DNA from 4 places in the Janthinobacterium sp. TPC_1 genome. Region 4 is predicted to be linked to each of the others. Evidence: predicted binding sites of a transcription regulator. Region 4 holds the regulator's gene; each other region holds the start of a gene.
What was found. The regulator sigma-54, encoded in region 4, starts transcription at its own class of promoters, with help from an activator protein. The targets are predictions, from matches to a motif close to TGGCANGNAANCTGCTTT.

Region 1 (3,042 bases), 2.7 Mb from region 4:
CATGACGACCCACAGAACTTTTCCCTGGCCGAGTGGTCAGCCTCGCTTTCCCGCCTGTATGCGGCCTTGCGGCAGGCCGATACTGGTCAATAAGGCGTTTTCCTGGCGGCGAATCAGGCGCATACTATGATGAGCATAGTCATTCCTGTCCGGGAGTCCAGGTGAATATTGCCACGGATCATCATGCGGGTCGCCAGGCTCGCGCGCGCCAGCCACTGCAGCGCGCGCAGCGCATCTTTGCCATGCGCGACGCCGTCCTCAACGCCTGGGAACAGCGCGTGCGCGCCAAGGTGCGCGGCGCCGACCGCTTGCTCACGCCCATACTCATCAATACCCTGCCCGCCTTTTTCGACAACCTGGCCGAAGCCCTCACGCCGGGCCATCCGCGCGACAATGCGGCCAGCAACAGCAACGTGCCCGCCGTGCATGGCAATGAACGGGCGCGCATGACCAATTACGGGCCGGAACAGGTGATCCAGGAATACCAGATCTTCCGCGACTGCTTCGCCGCCGCCGCCCACGATGCCCATATCACCTTGCGCCGCAAGGATTGGCAGGTGCTCAACGAGTCGATCGACTCGGGCATCCGCGAATCGATACGCGAATTTACCAGCATGCATGAAGGCTTCCGGCGCCGCATCGCGGCCGGCCTGTCGCACGACATGCGCAACCCGCTGGCCGTGATCAGCACCAGCGCCCAGCTGCTGCTGCGGCCAGCGGAGCCGGAACGCGTGGTATTGCTGGCACGCAAGATTGCCGAGCACAGCAAACGGCTCGACAGCATGATCGAGGAATTGCTCGACACTCTCAGCTACCACCAGGGCCAGCGGTTGCCGCTGGCCCTGAGCCAGTTCGACGTGCTGCCCCTGGTTCATGCCGTGGCCGGCCAGGTCAACCTGCAGCGGCCCGGCAAATGCCAGGTCAGCGGGCAAGCCGTCACCGGCTGGTGGTGCGAGAACTCGCTGCGGCGCGCACTGGAAAACCTGCTCGGCAATGCCATCAAGTACGGCGACGACGCGCCCGTCAAGGTGCACGTGGAAGCGTGCCACGAACGCCTGATCATCACCGTCCACAACGGCGGCCACGCCATCGCGCCGGCCCAGGCGGAACGCATCTTCGACTACCTGCGCCGCGAAAACGACAGCGCCGCACCCGGCTGGGGCATCGGCCTGCCCTTCGTGCAGAACGTGGCCGAAAGCCACGGCGGCAGCATCGCCGTCGACAGCGCGCCGGAAACGGGCACCAGCTTCATCTTCGACGTGCCCGTCGATTGCCGCCCGTTCGTCCCGCCAGTTGGCGTCCCCAACAGTGACAGCTAGCGCACCAAAACGGTGCAAAGGCTGGCGCGACGCCACAAAAGTGGTCATCTTTACACCTGTTCCCGTCCGCACTGTTGGCACGTTTCCTGCTGAGCTATACACAGACACGGCTCAAGGGACATCACAACATGGCAAATTTTTTCAATGAAATGACTGCAGATGACGTGGGGACGGACGGCAAGGTACGCGAACACTATCGTGAATTCGACAACTGGCTGGCGCAGCAATCCCCGGAAACCATCGCCCGCAAGCGGGCCGAAGCCGACCTGACGTTCCGCCGCGTCGGCATCACGTTTGCCGTCTACGGCGACGATGCCGGCACGGAACGCCTGATTCCATTCGACACCATTCCCCGCATCATTCCCGCCGCCGAATGGGCGCAGATGCAGACGGGCCTGGTGCAGCGCGTGCAAGCCTTGAACATGTTCATCCATGATATTTATCATGAGCAAAACATCATCAAGGCAGGCATCATTCCCGCCGAGCAAATCTACAAGAATGCCCAGTACCGCCCGGAAATGCAGGGCATCGCCGTCGCTTCCGACATTTACGCCCACATCGCCGGCGTCGACATCGTGCGCGCGGGCCAGGGCGAATTCTATGTACTGGAAGACAATTTAAGGGTGCCCTCCGGCGTGTCCTACATGCTGGAAGACCGCAAGATGATGATGCGGCTGTTCCCGGAACTGTTCGCCCGCAACCGCATCGCCCCAGTCGACCATTACCCGGACATGCTGCTCGACAACCTGCGCTCCGTCGCACCGATGGGCATCGATGACCCCACGGTCGTCGTCATGACGCCGGGCATGTACAACTCCGCCTACTTCGAGCACGCCTTCCTGGCCCAGCAAATGGGGGTGGAACTGGTCGAGGGCAAGGATTTGTTTGTCAACGACAACTCTGTTTACATGCGCACCACGCGCGGACCCAAGCGCGTGGACGTCATCTACCGCAGGGTCGACGACGATTTCCTCGACCCGCTGGCTTTCCGCTCCGATTCCTCGCTGGGCGTTCCGGGCCTGCTGTCCGTGTATCGCGCGGGAAGAGTCACCCTGGCGAACGCCATCGGCACGGGCGTGGCTGACGACAAGTCGATCTATCCGTTCGTGCCCGACATGATCAAGTTTTACCTGTCGCAGGAGCCGATTTTGAACAACGTGCCCACCTACCAGTGCCGCAAGAGCGCCGATTTATCCTATGTGCTGGCGAACCTGGCGAAGCTCGTTGTCAAGGAAGTGCATGGCGCGGGCGGCTACGGCATGCTGGTGGGGCCCGCGTCGAGCGCCGCGCAGATCGAGGACTTCCGCCAGCGCCTGCTGGCCAATCCGGGCGGCTATATCGCCCAGCCGACCCTGGCCCTGTCCGCCTGCCCCACGTATGTCGAGGCCGGCATCGCGCCCCGCCACATCGACCTGCGTCCGTTCGTGCTGTCAGGCAAGACGATTTCCATGGTGCCCGGTGGCCTGACCCGCGTGGCGCTCGGTGAAGGCTCGCTGGTGGTCAATTCCTCGCAAGGGGGCGGCACCAAGGATACCTGGGTACTGGAAGCCACATTATCAGAAGAAAAAGCAGCTTTTGCAGGAGAAAAAACATGCTGAGCCGCACTGCCGATCATTTGTTCTGGATGGCCCGCTACACGGAGCGGGCGGAAAATACGGCGCGCATGCTCGACGTCAACATGCAGACGTCCATGCTGCCCCAGTCCGGGCAGGACGCGGAGCAA
Region 2 (3,042 bases), 2.9 Mb from region 4:
GCGCCACTTCCTTGATGACCACGTTGCGCGGGTCGGAAATCGTGTAGACGGGGTGGCCGAAACCGATCACCACTTCCTTGTTGGCGACGCGCTCGCGGATATCCGCTTCCGCTTCATCGGGGTTGTCGTAGCGTTTCTGGATCTCCAGCGCCACTTCGTTGGCGCCGCCGTGTTTCGGGCCGCGCAGCGCGCCGATGGCGCCCGTGATGGCCGAGTGAATGTCCGACCCCGTGCCGGCGATGACGCGGCTGGTGAAGGTCGAAGCGTTGAATTCGTGTTCCGCGTACAGGATCAGCGACGTGTGCATGGCTTTTTCCCACGACGCCGACGGTTTTTCGCCGTGCAGCAGGTGCAGGAAGTGGCCGCCGATCGAGTCGTCGTCCGTTTCCACCTCGATGCGCTTGCCGTTATGACTGTAGTGGTACCAGTACAGCAGCATGGAGCCGAACGACGCCATCAGGCGGTCGGCGATGTCGCGCGCGCCCGGCGCGTTATGGTCGTCTTTTTCCGGCAGGGTGCAGCCCAGCACGGAGACGCCAGTGCGCATCACGTCCATCGGGTGGGCGGCGGCCGGCAGCGCTTCCAGCGCCAGTTTCACGGCCGACGGCAAGCCGCGCAAGGATTTCAGCTTGGCCTTGTAGCCCTTCAGTTCGGCGGCGGTGGGCAGCTTGCCGTGCACCAGCAGATAGGCGATTTCCTCGAATTCGCAGCTGTCGGCCACGTCCAGAATGTCATAGCCGCGGTAGTGCAAATCGTTGCCGGTCTTGCCGACCGAGCACAGCGCCGTGTTGCCGGCGGTGACGCCGGACAGGGCGACGGATTTTTTAGGCTTGAAAGTGGCGGCTTGCGGTGCGGTCATTGTGTTCTCCAGATTGAATAGTCTCGGGTGCGTCACTGCGGGACCGGCATGCGGTCCCTGCTTCTTTACTTATTTCTTTTGCGCGGCGAACAGCGCGTCCAGTTTTTGTTCAAAATCATGGTAGTTGATCGATTCATACAGTTCCATGCGCGTTTGCATGGTGTCGACGACGTTCTTTTGCGTGCCGTCGCGGCGCAGCGCCTGGTAGACGTTTTCCGCCGCCTTGTTCATGGCGCGGAAGGCCGACAGCGGATACAGGGCCAGGCCCACATGGGCGCTGCGCAGTTCGTCCAGCGTGAACAGCGGCGTGGAACCGAATTCCGTGATGTTGGCCAAAATCGGCACGTTGACGGCCTTGGCGAAGGTGGCGTACATGTCCAGATCCGTGATGGCTTCCGGGAAGATCATGTCGGCGCCCGCCTCGACGCAGGCGACGGCGCGTTCCAGTGCCGCTTCCAGGCCATCGACGGCCAGCGCATCGGTGCGCGCCATGATGACGAAGTTCGGGTCCGTGCGCGCATCGACGGCCGCCTTGATGCGGTCGACCATCTCTTCCTTGCTGACGATTTCCTTGCCCGGACGGTGGCCGCAACGCTTGGCGCCCACCTGGTCTTCGATGTGCAGGCCGGCAGCGCCGAACTTGATCATCGATTTCACCGTGCGCGCCACGTTGAAGGCGGACGAGCCAAAGCCCGTGTCGGCATCGACCAGCAGCGGCAGGTCGCACACGTCGGTGATGCGGCGGATATCGGTCAGCACGTCGTCCAGGCTGGAAATGCCCAGGTCGGGCAAGCCCAGCGAGCCAGCCGCGACGCCGCCGCCGGACAGGTAGATGGCTTTATAGCCGGCGCGCTTGGCCAGCAAGGCGTGGTTGGCGTTGATGGCGCCGACGACTTGCAACGGAGATTCTTCCTGGACGGCCTTGCGGAATGCGGCACCTGCTGAGTATTGAGTCATGTGTTCACCTTATGGGTTTCGGATGGTCCCGAATGTTTCATGGAGTGGCTATGAGCATTGGTATTGCAAATGCCGTGCCAGCACCATGCGCCCGCGCGGAAAATGCGCCACGGCACAGTGAAAACCAGGGAAATGGCCACGCAGCGGCGCTGCACGCGCTGTCACGCCAGGGAACAGCGATGTCACGATTCAGGCCAATGATGTTCCAAATATGTTTCAATCATTCCATTTGAAACATCGAAACATGAAACATATGAGACTGCCACCGGGGGCGCGCATAAAAAAACAGCCGGCGGGCGCCGGCTGCAGGTTTGCTGGAAATTCAGGGGCTAAGCCAGCCGCACCAGCGGATTGGCGATGATGTTGTCGATCTGGCGCACGGCTTCTTCGCAGGCGGCGGCAATGGCGCCCTCCTCGTCGTCGCGCACGAACTGCATGGTCGAACCTTCGAATACTTCCAGGCCTTCCGCGGTGGCGCGTTCGATGTCGCAACTGGCCGACCATTTTCCGTCGGTGGTGGGCACGGCCAGGGGAACGATTTCCCAGCCTTTATAGTGAATTTTAGAACTGTTATCCATGGGTGCCTCCTTGGTGACTGACTCAATAGTGGAAATCGTAGCATGAAGCGCTGCCGGCAGCGATGTGTTTCACGCGCCGGCAGGCAATCGGGCTAAACGATTTACGCTGGCTCAAGGACGCAGCAGATTATCGACTTCCGTCTTGGCCACTTCCAGGCCCGCCGTGCAAGCGGTCTCGGGCGCTGCGTAACCGCCCAGGGTGCGGCTGCGCGTGATCGCCTGCGCTTCCGGTTCACCCTCGCGCTGCAGGCGGTAGGTAAAATCCCATAAATCGTCGTTATCCTTTTGCGGGGTCACGGAAATCGTAAATCCCCGGTACTGTTCGCTGCGTGCAGGTATATCGTTCATGAATTCCTCCTTGGAAGAATGAGGTTACCATGCGGCAAGCGCCAGGGTGCGCACGACTGTGACAGGCACATGCGCGCCCGCTTATCTGTTTTTCGCATGTTAAATGTCAATTTGCAGCATTTTTTTTAGCGAACTCTGGCGATATAATGCCATTCCCTGACCGCACTTTTTCGCCGTGATGATCCCACAAATCCAAGCCTTCTTCGACCCGGCCACCGCCACCGTCACCTATGTTGTCTACGAGGCCGATGGGCAGGACTGCGCCATCATCGATTCCGTGCTCGACTATGACCCGAAGGC
Region 3 (3,042 bases), 200 kb from region 4:
CCCTTTCTGCGCGCCGCACCCGAGGAACAGGGGCGGCGCCTGTTGCCGGTTTAGAAGAAGCCCAGCGCTTTCGGGCTATAGCTCACCAGCAAGTTCTTCGTTTGCTGGTAGTGGTCGAGCATCATCTTGTGGTTTTCGCGGCCGATACCCGATTGCTTGTAGCCGCCGAACGCGGCGTGGGCCGGGTACAGGTGGTAGCAATTGGTCCACACGCGGCCCGCCTGGATGGCGCGTCCCATGCGGAAGGCGCGCGAACCATCGCGCGTCCACAGGCCGGCGCCCAGGCCGTACAGGGTGTCGTTGGCAATCGCCAGCGCGTCGGCCTCATCCTTGAAGGTGGTCACGGAGACGACAGGCCCGAAAATTTCTTCCTGGAAGATGCGCATCTTGTTGTTGCCCTTGAACACGGTCGGACGCACGTAGTAGCCGCCTTCCAGGTCGCCCGCCTGCGTGTTGCGCTCGCCGCCGGCCAGCACTTCGGCACCTTCCTGGCGGCCGATGTCGAGGTAGGACAGGATTTTTTCCAGCTGCTCCTGCGACGCCTGGGCGCCGATCATGGTGGAAGCGTCGAGCGGATTGCCCTGCTTGATAGCGGCCACGCGCTTCAAGGCACGTTCGATGAATTTCTCGTAGATAGATTCCTGGATCAGCACGCGCGATGGGCAGGTGCACACCTCGCCTTGATTCAGCGCAAACATGGCAAAACCTTCCAGGCACTTGTCGAAATAATCATCATCGGCATCCATCACGTCTTCAAAGAAGATGTTCGGCGACTTGCCGCCCAGCTCCAGGGTGACGGGAATCAGGTTTTGCGCGGCGTAGCCCATGATCAGGCGGCCCGTGCCCGTTTCGCCCGTGAAGGCGATCTTGGCGATGCGCTTGCTCGACGCCAACGGCTTGCCCGCTTCCAGGCCGAAACCGTTGATGATGTTCAGCACGCCCGGCGGCAACAGGTCGCCAATCAGCTCGATCAACACCATGATGGAGGCGGGGGTCTGCTCGGCCGGTTTCAGGACGACGCAATTGCCGGCGGCTAGCGCTGGCGCCAGTTTCCACACGGCCATCAGGATCGGGAAATTCCAGGGAATGATCTGGCCCACGACGCCCAGCGGCTCATGGTAGTGGTAGGCATAGGTTTCCGCATCGATTTGCGCGACGGAACCTTCCTGCGCGCGGATGCAGCCGGCAAAGTAGCGGAAATGGTCAATGGCCAGCGGAATGTCGGCATTCATCGTTTCGCGGATCGGCTTGCCGTTGTCGATGGTTTCCGCCGTGGCGATCAGGCTCAGGTTCTGTTCAATGCGGTCGGCGATGCGGTTCAGGATATTGGCGCGCTCGGCAGGCGAAGTCTTGCCCCAGGCCTCCTTGGCGGCATGCGCGGCATCCAGCGCCAGCTCGACGTCTTCCGTCGTGGAACGGGCGATTTCGCAAAACGGCAAGCCGGTGATCGGCGTGATGTTGGGAAAGTATTCACCTTTTACTGGTGCAACGAATTTGCCGCCGATGTAATTGTCATAGCGTTGTTTGAAGGGATTGGCTACGCCCAGTTTGCTGATGTCTGCGAGATTCATGTCGTCCTCTATCGGGTTAATTAGAATGAAATTACTTAATTAAAATCAAACGTCCTGGTACAGATGGGGTGAGTACACGCAGTCTTCCGCAAATGCCGTGCCAGCTCGCCATCCCCCTACCCAACTTAGCGGGTTTTACCTCTGTTGCAAGGGCCTGGTGGCGATATCGGCGGGTTCAATTGCTGCCGTAGCGCCCCGTCGCCGCTGCACAATGGAACAGGTGTACCAGACTGGAACACCTGCCCTGTACCACTACCGAATCACCACACCCCATGGCAATTCGCCCACGGCAATATCGGCCACCTTGCGCGCGCTGGCCGTGTCGATGACGGAAACGCTATTCGAGCGCCCGTTGGCCACGTACAGCTTGGCGCCATCGGGCGTGATGGCCATGTTCCATGGGCGCTTGCCAACGGGAATGGTGGCCGTCACCTGATTGCTGGCCGTGTCGATCACCATCACCGTGCCGTCGATGCCGTTCGAGACATACACCTGCCTGCCGCTGGGTTGAACGGCGATACCGTTGGCATTCTTGCCCGCTGGAATGGTGGCAATCGCCTTGCGCGCGGCCATATCGATCACGTAGACGGCATTGACCAGTTCGCACGCCACATAGGCGCGGCCCGAGTCCGGACTGAAACCGATGCCGCGCGGACGCAGTCCCACGGCGATGGACGCCACCTGACGGCGTTGCGCCACATCAATGACGTCGACTTGCTCGGCCTCTTCCGCGCTGACCAGCAGCCAGCGCCCATCGGGGCTGAACACGGCGTGTTCCGGATTGCGTCCCTGCACCTTGATGTCGGCGAGCAAGACGCCCGTCTGGCCATCAAGCAAGGCCACGCTATTGTTTTCCTCGACGGCCACGGCCACGTAACTGCCGTCATGCGAAGCGCTGACGCCTTCGGGCGACTTGCCCAGCGCTACGCTGCGCACGGGCGCGCCGGTCGCGTTATCGATCAGCAACAAGGCGCTGCTGGCGGCATCCGTGACAAACAATTGCCGTCCGGTCGGGTCGGCGGCGATGCCGCGCGGCCGCTTGCCCGCCGCGATCTGGCGTACGACCTGGTCGGTCGCCGTGTCGATCACGCTCACGGTGCCGGATTTTTCATTGGGGACATAGGCAAATGGAGCGGCCTGGACGGCGGTGCTGGCGAGCGCGGGCAGCAGCCAGCACACCTGGCGCAAGCGCGAGAAGAAGTTGGGCATAATCACCTTTTCAATGGCAAAACACAGGAAAAGCGCGCGCTAGCGGCGCCTCTGATAATTGCTGTATGCAAACGCCGTGCCACTGACACGCGTATAATTTCCGCCCACCAATGGAGACATGGCAGGCATATTGCTTGATACAACTATGCAGACCTGCGCCGCGCACGCGACCAAGCAGGCTTTTATTCACATTGGAGAATCCGCATGCAGCATCGTTTCCGCCTGAACACCATCGCCAGCCTGTTTGTCGCCGGCAGCGCCA
Region 4 (3,042 bases):
GCAAGACGACTTCGTTCTACATGATCGTCGGCCTGGTGCCGTCGGACGGCGGCAGCATCGATATCAGCGGCGTGGACATTTCCAGCCTGCCGATCCACCGCCGCGCGCAGATGGGCCTGTCCTACCTGCCGCAGGAAGCGTCCGTGTTCCGCAAGCTGACGGTGGAAGACAATATCCGCGCCGTGCTGGAAATCCAGACCGTCGAAGGCCGTCCCCTGAAGAAGGCCGAGATCGAGGAGCGCCTGGATAAACTGCTGGCCGACTTGCAGATTGAAAAGCTGCGCGAGAACCAGGCCCTGTCCCTGTCCGGCGGCGAGCGCCGCCGCGTGGAAATCGCCCGCGCGCTGGCCACCGACCCGCGTTTCGTGCTGCTCGACGAACCGTTTGCCGGCGTGGATCCGATCGCCGTGATCGAAATCCAGCGCATCGTGCGTTTCTTGAAGGAGCGCAATATCGGCGTGCTGATTACCGATCATAATGTGCGCGAGACGCTGGGTATTTGCGACCGTGCCTACATCATCAACCAGGGCTCGGTGCTGGCGTCGGGACGCCCCGACGACATCATCGCGAACGAGTCGGTACGCCGGGTCTATCTGGGCGAACACTTCCGCATGTGAGCCAATGAAACAATCATTGCAGCTGCGCACGTCGCAGCACCTGGCACTGACGCCGCAGTTGCAGCAATCGATACGCCTGCTGCAATTATCCACCCTGGAATTGCACCAGGAACTCGAGCAGCTGCTGACGGACAATCCCTTGCTCGAACGCCTCGACGATCCGCTCGACCGTTCGCTGCGCCTGCTGTCCGACGGCGCCCTGAGTTCCACGGCCGCGCCGGCCGAAGCGCCGCCCCAGCCGCCAGGCCAGGAGGCGCCCGCCGCACCGGCCGAAGCGGACGGGTTTGACGGCGAGGCGGGCGAGGGCCCGGCCGCCGCGGAGGGCGGCGACAGCGACTGGAGCGAGGCGAGCCGGGGCAAGGCGCCCGACGATGAAGATTCGCGTCCGCAACTGGAGGCCCATCACTGCACCCTGCGCGAGCACCTGATGGAGCAGATGCGCGTGACGGTGCTTGAATTGCGCGACCGCGCGCTGGTCGAGCTGATCATCGATGCGCTCGACGACAATGGCTACCTGGAAGAGTCGCTCGACGACATCCTGGCGCGCCTGCCGGAAGAGCTGGAAATCGACGCTGACGAGATGCGCACGGCCTTGTCGCTGCTGCAAAGTTTCGATCCGCCGGGCGTGGGCGCGCGCAATGCGTCCGAATGCCTGGCGCTGCAAATCAGGCGCTTGCCGCACGTCGCCATGGTGACGCGGCGCATGGCCCTCGTCATCGTGGAAAAGCACCTGGCCTGGTTTGCCCAGCGCGATTTCAACAAGCTGAAAAAAGCCCTCGATTGCGACGATGAAGACTTGCGCGAGGCGCAGACGGTGATTCGCCAGTGTAATCCGCACCCGGGCGCCGTGTTCGCCTCGGACGTGTCCGATTACGTGGTGCCCGACGTCGTCGTCAAGCGCGCGCGCAATGGCTGGCAAGTCACCCTGAACAACGACGTCATGCCGCGCCTGCGCGTCAACGCCATGTACGCCAACTTGCTCAAGCAGGGCAAGGGCGAGGGCGCCATGGGCGCGCAGTTGCAGGAGGCCAAGTGGCTGATCAAGAATATGCGCCAGCGCTTCGATACCATCCTGCGCGTGGCACAGGCGATAGTAGAAAGACAAAAGAACTTTTTCTCGCATGGGGCCGTTGCCATGCGCCCCCTTGTGCTCCGTGAAATAGCTGATACACTGGGTTTACACGAGAGTACTATCTCGCGGGTAACAACTCAAAAGTACATGCTGACCCCGCACGGCATGTTCGAGTTGAAATATTTCTTTGGTAGCCATGTCGCCACCGAAGCGGGGGGGGAAGCGTCATCGACGGCGATACGGGCATTGATCGTGCAACTGACAGGAGCAGAAGACCCTAAAAATCCTTTATCCGACAGTAAGATTGCGGACATGCTGGGGGAACAAGGCATGGTGATTGCGCGACGTACTGTTGCCAAATACCGGGAAGCGTTGAAAATTCCGCCAGTGAGCCTGCGTAAGTGTTTGTAAGTTTTTTTCGGTTCCTCTGCGGGCCGGATAGGATGGACCGCACGAACCCGATCATCTTTAGGAGTGTGTATGAATCTCACCATCAGCGGACATCATCTCGAAGTGACACCAGCCATCCGTGAATACGTACAAACGAAGCTGGAGCGCGTGAAACGTCATTTCGATCAAGTTATCGATATTGCCGTGATTCTGACCGTGGATAACCTCAAAGAGAAAGAAAAACGTCAAAAGGCCGAAGTCAACCTGCGTCTGAGTGGCAAAACTGTCTATGTGGAAAGCCTGGCACACGACTTGTATGCCGCAATCGATACCCTGATCGACAAGCTCGATAGGCAAGTGATGAAATACAAAACCAAAGTGCAAGGGCACGGTAAAGAGGCGATCAAGCATCTGCCAGACAACTCAGAGGAAGACGCCGTCGTCGCCGTCTAAGGCCACCGGCTTCCCCCAGTTGTGATCAACTAAGGGCGCACATTGCGCCCTTTTTTGCGTCCTGCGGGAAGCAATATCCGTGGTGAAAGCGCTAGAATGCGCCATCCTCACTTCTTTCCTGCCTGCCATGAGCGACTTCGTCCAGACCTCCATCCGCAACCGCACGGGCCACATCGTGCTCGACCGCCCGAAAGCCTTGAACTCCCTGTCGCTGGAGATGGTGCGCACCCTGAGCGCTGCCTTGCTGGCCTGGCGCGACGATCCGCAGGTGGACGCCGTGGTGATCCGCTCCAGCAGCGAAAAGGCCCTGTGCGCCGGCGGCGATATCCGTTTCTTTTACGATGCGGGCCTGGCCACGCCGCAAGGCGGCAGCGCCCTGCTGGAAGATTTCTTTACGGAAGAATACGCGTTAAATCATGTCATTCACTTTTATCCGAAACCGTATATCGCCGTGATGGACGGCGTGGTGATGGGCGGCGGCATGGGCGTGGCGCAAGCCGGGCCCGGCAA

Region 1: ACQVLG_RS23255 (circularly permuted type 2 ATP-grasp protein) is a predicted target of sigma-54. The motif match lies at 1,395-1,412, and genes of this name have one in related genera.
Region 2: prpB (methylisocitrate lyase) is a predicted target of sigma-54. The motif match lies at 1,879-1,896, and genes of this name have one in related genera.
Region 3: adh (aldehyde dehydrogenase) is a predicted target of sigma-54. The motif match lies at 1,657-1,674, and genes of this name have one in related genera.

The regions. Positions count from the first base shown of each region.
Region 1 is NZ_CP195157.1:4,767,536-4,770,577, reverse strand. Features, by position in the region: gene ACQVLG_RS23265 (hypothetical protein) at 1-93, shown strand, start outside; gene ACQVLG_RS23260 (sensor histidine kinase) at 162-1,319, shown strand; gene ACQVLG_RS23255 (circularly permuted type 2 ATP-grasp protein) at 1,448-2,917, shown strand; gene ACQVLG_RS23250 (alpha-E domain-containing protein) at 2,911-3,042, shown strand, end outside.
Region 2 is NZ_CP195157.1:5,528,908-5,531,949, forward strand. Features, by position in the region: gene prpC (bifunctional 2-methylcitrate synthase/citrate synthase) at 1-859, opposite strand, end outside; gene prpB (methylisocitrate lyase) at 929-1,816, opposite strand; gene ACQVLG_RS26865 (hypothetical protein) at 2,146-2,394, opposite strand; gene ACQVLG_RS26870 (hypothetical protein) at 2,506-2,742, opposite strand; gene ACQVLG_RS26875 (MBL fold metallo-hydrolase) at 2,921-3,042, shown strand, end outside.
Region 3 is NZ_CP195157.1:2,302,813-2,305,854, reverse strand. Features, by position in the region: gene adh (aldehyde dehydrogenase) at 51-1,571, opposite strand; gene ACQVLG_RS11295 (beta-propeller fold lactonase family protein) at 1,824-2,780, opposite strand; gene ACQVLG_RS11290 (TonB-dependent receptor plug domain-containing protein) at 2,985-3,042, shown strand, end outside.
Region 4 is NZ_CP195157.1:2,098,432-2,101,473, forward strand. Features, by position in the region: gene lptB (LPS export ABC transporter ATP-binding protein) at 1-617, shown strand, start outside; gene ACQVLG_RS10255 (RNA polymerase factor sigma-54) at 622-2,100, shown strand; gene hpf (ribosome hibernation-promoting factor, HPF/YfiA family) at 2,170-2,532, shown strand; gene ACQVLG_RS10265 (3-hydroxyisobutyryl-CoA hydrolase) at 2,660-3,042, shown strand, end outside.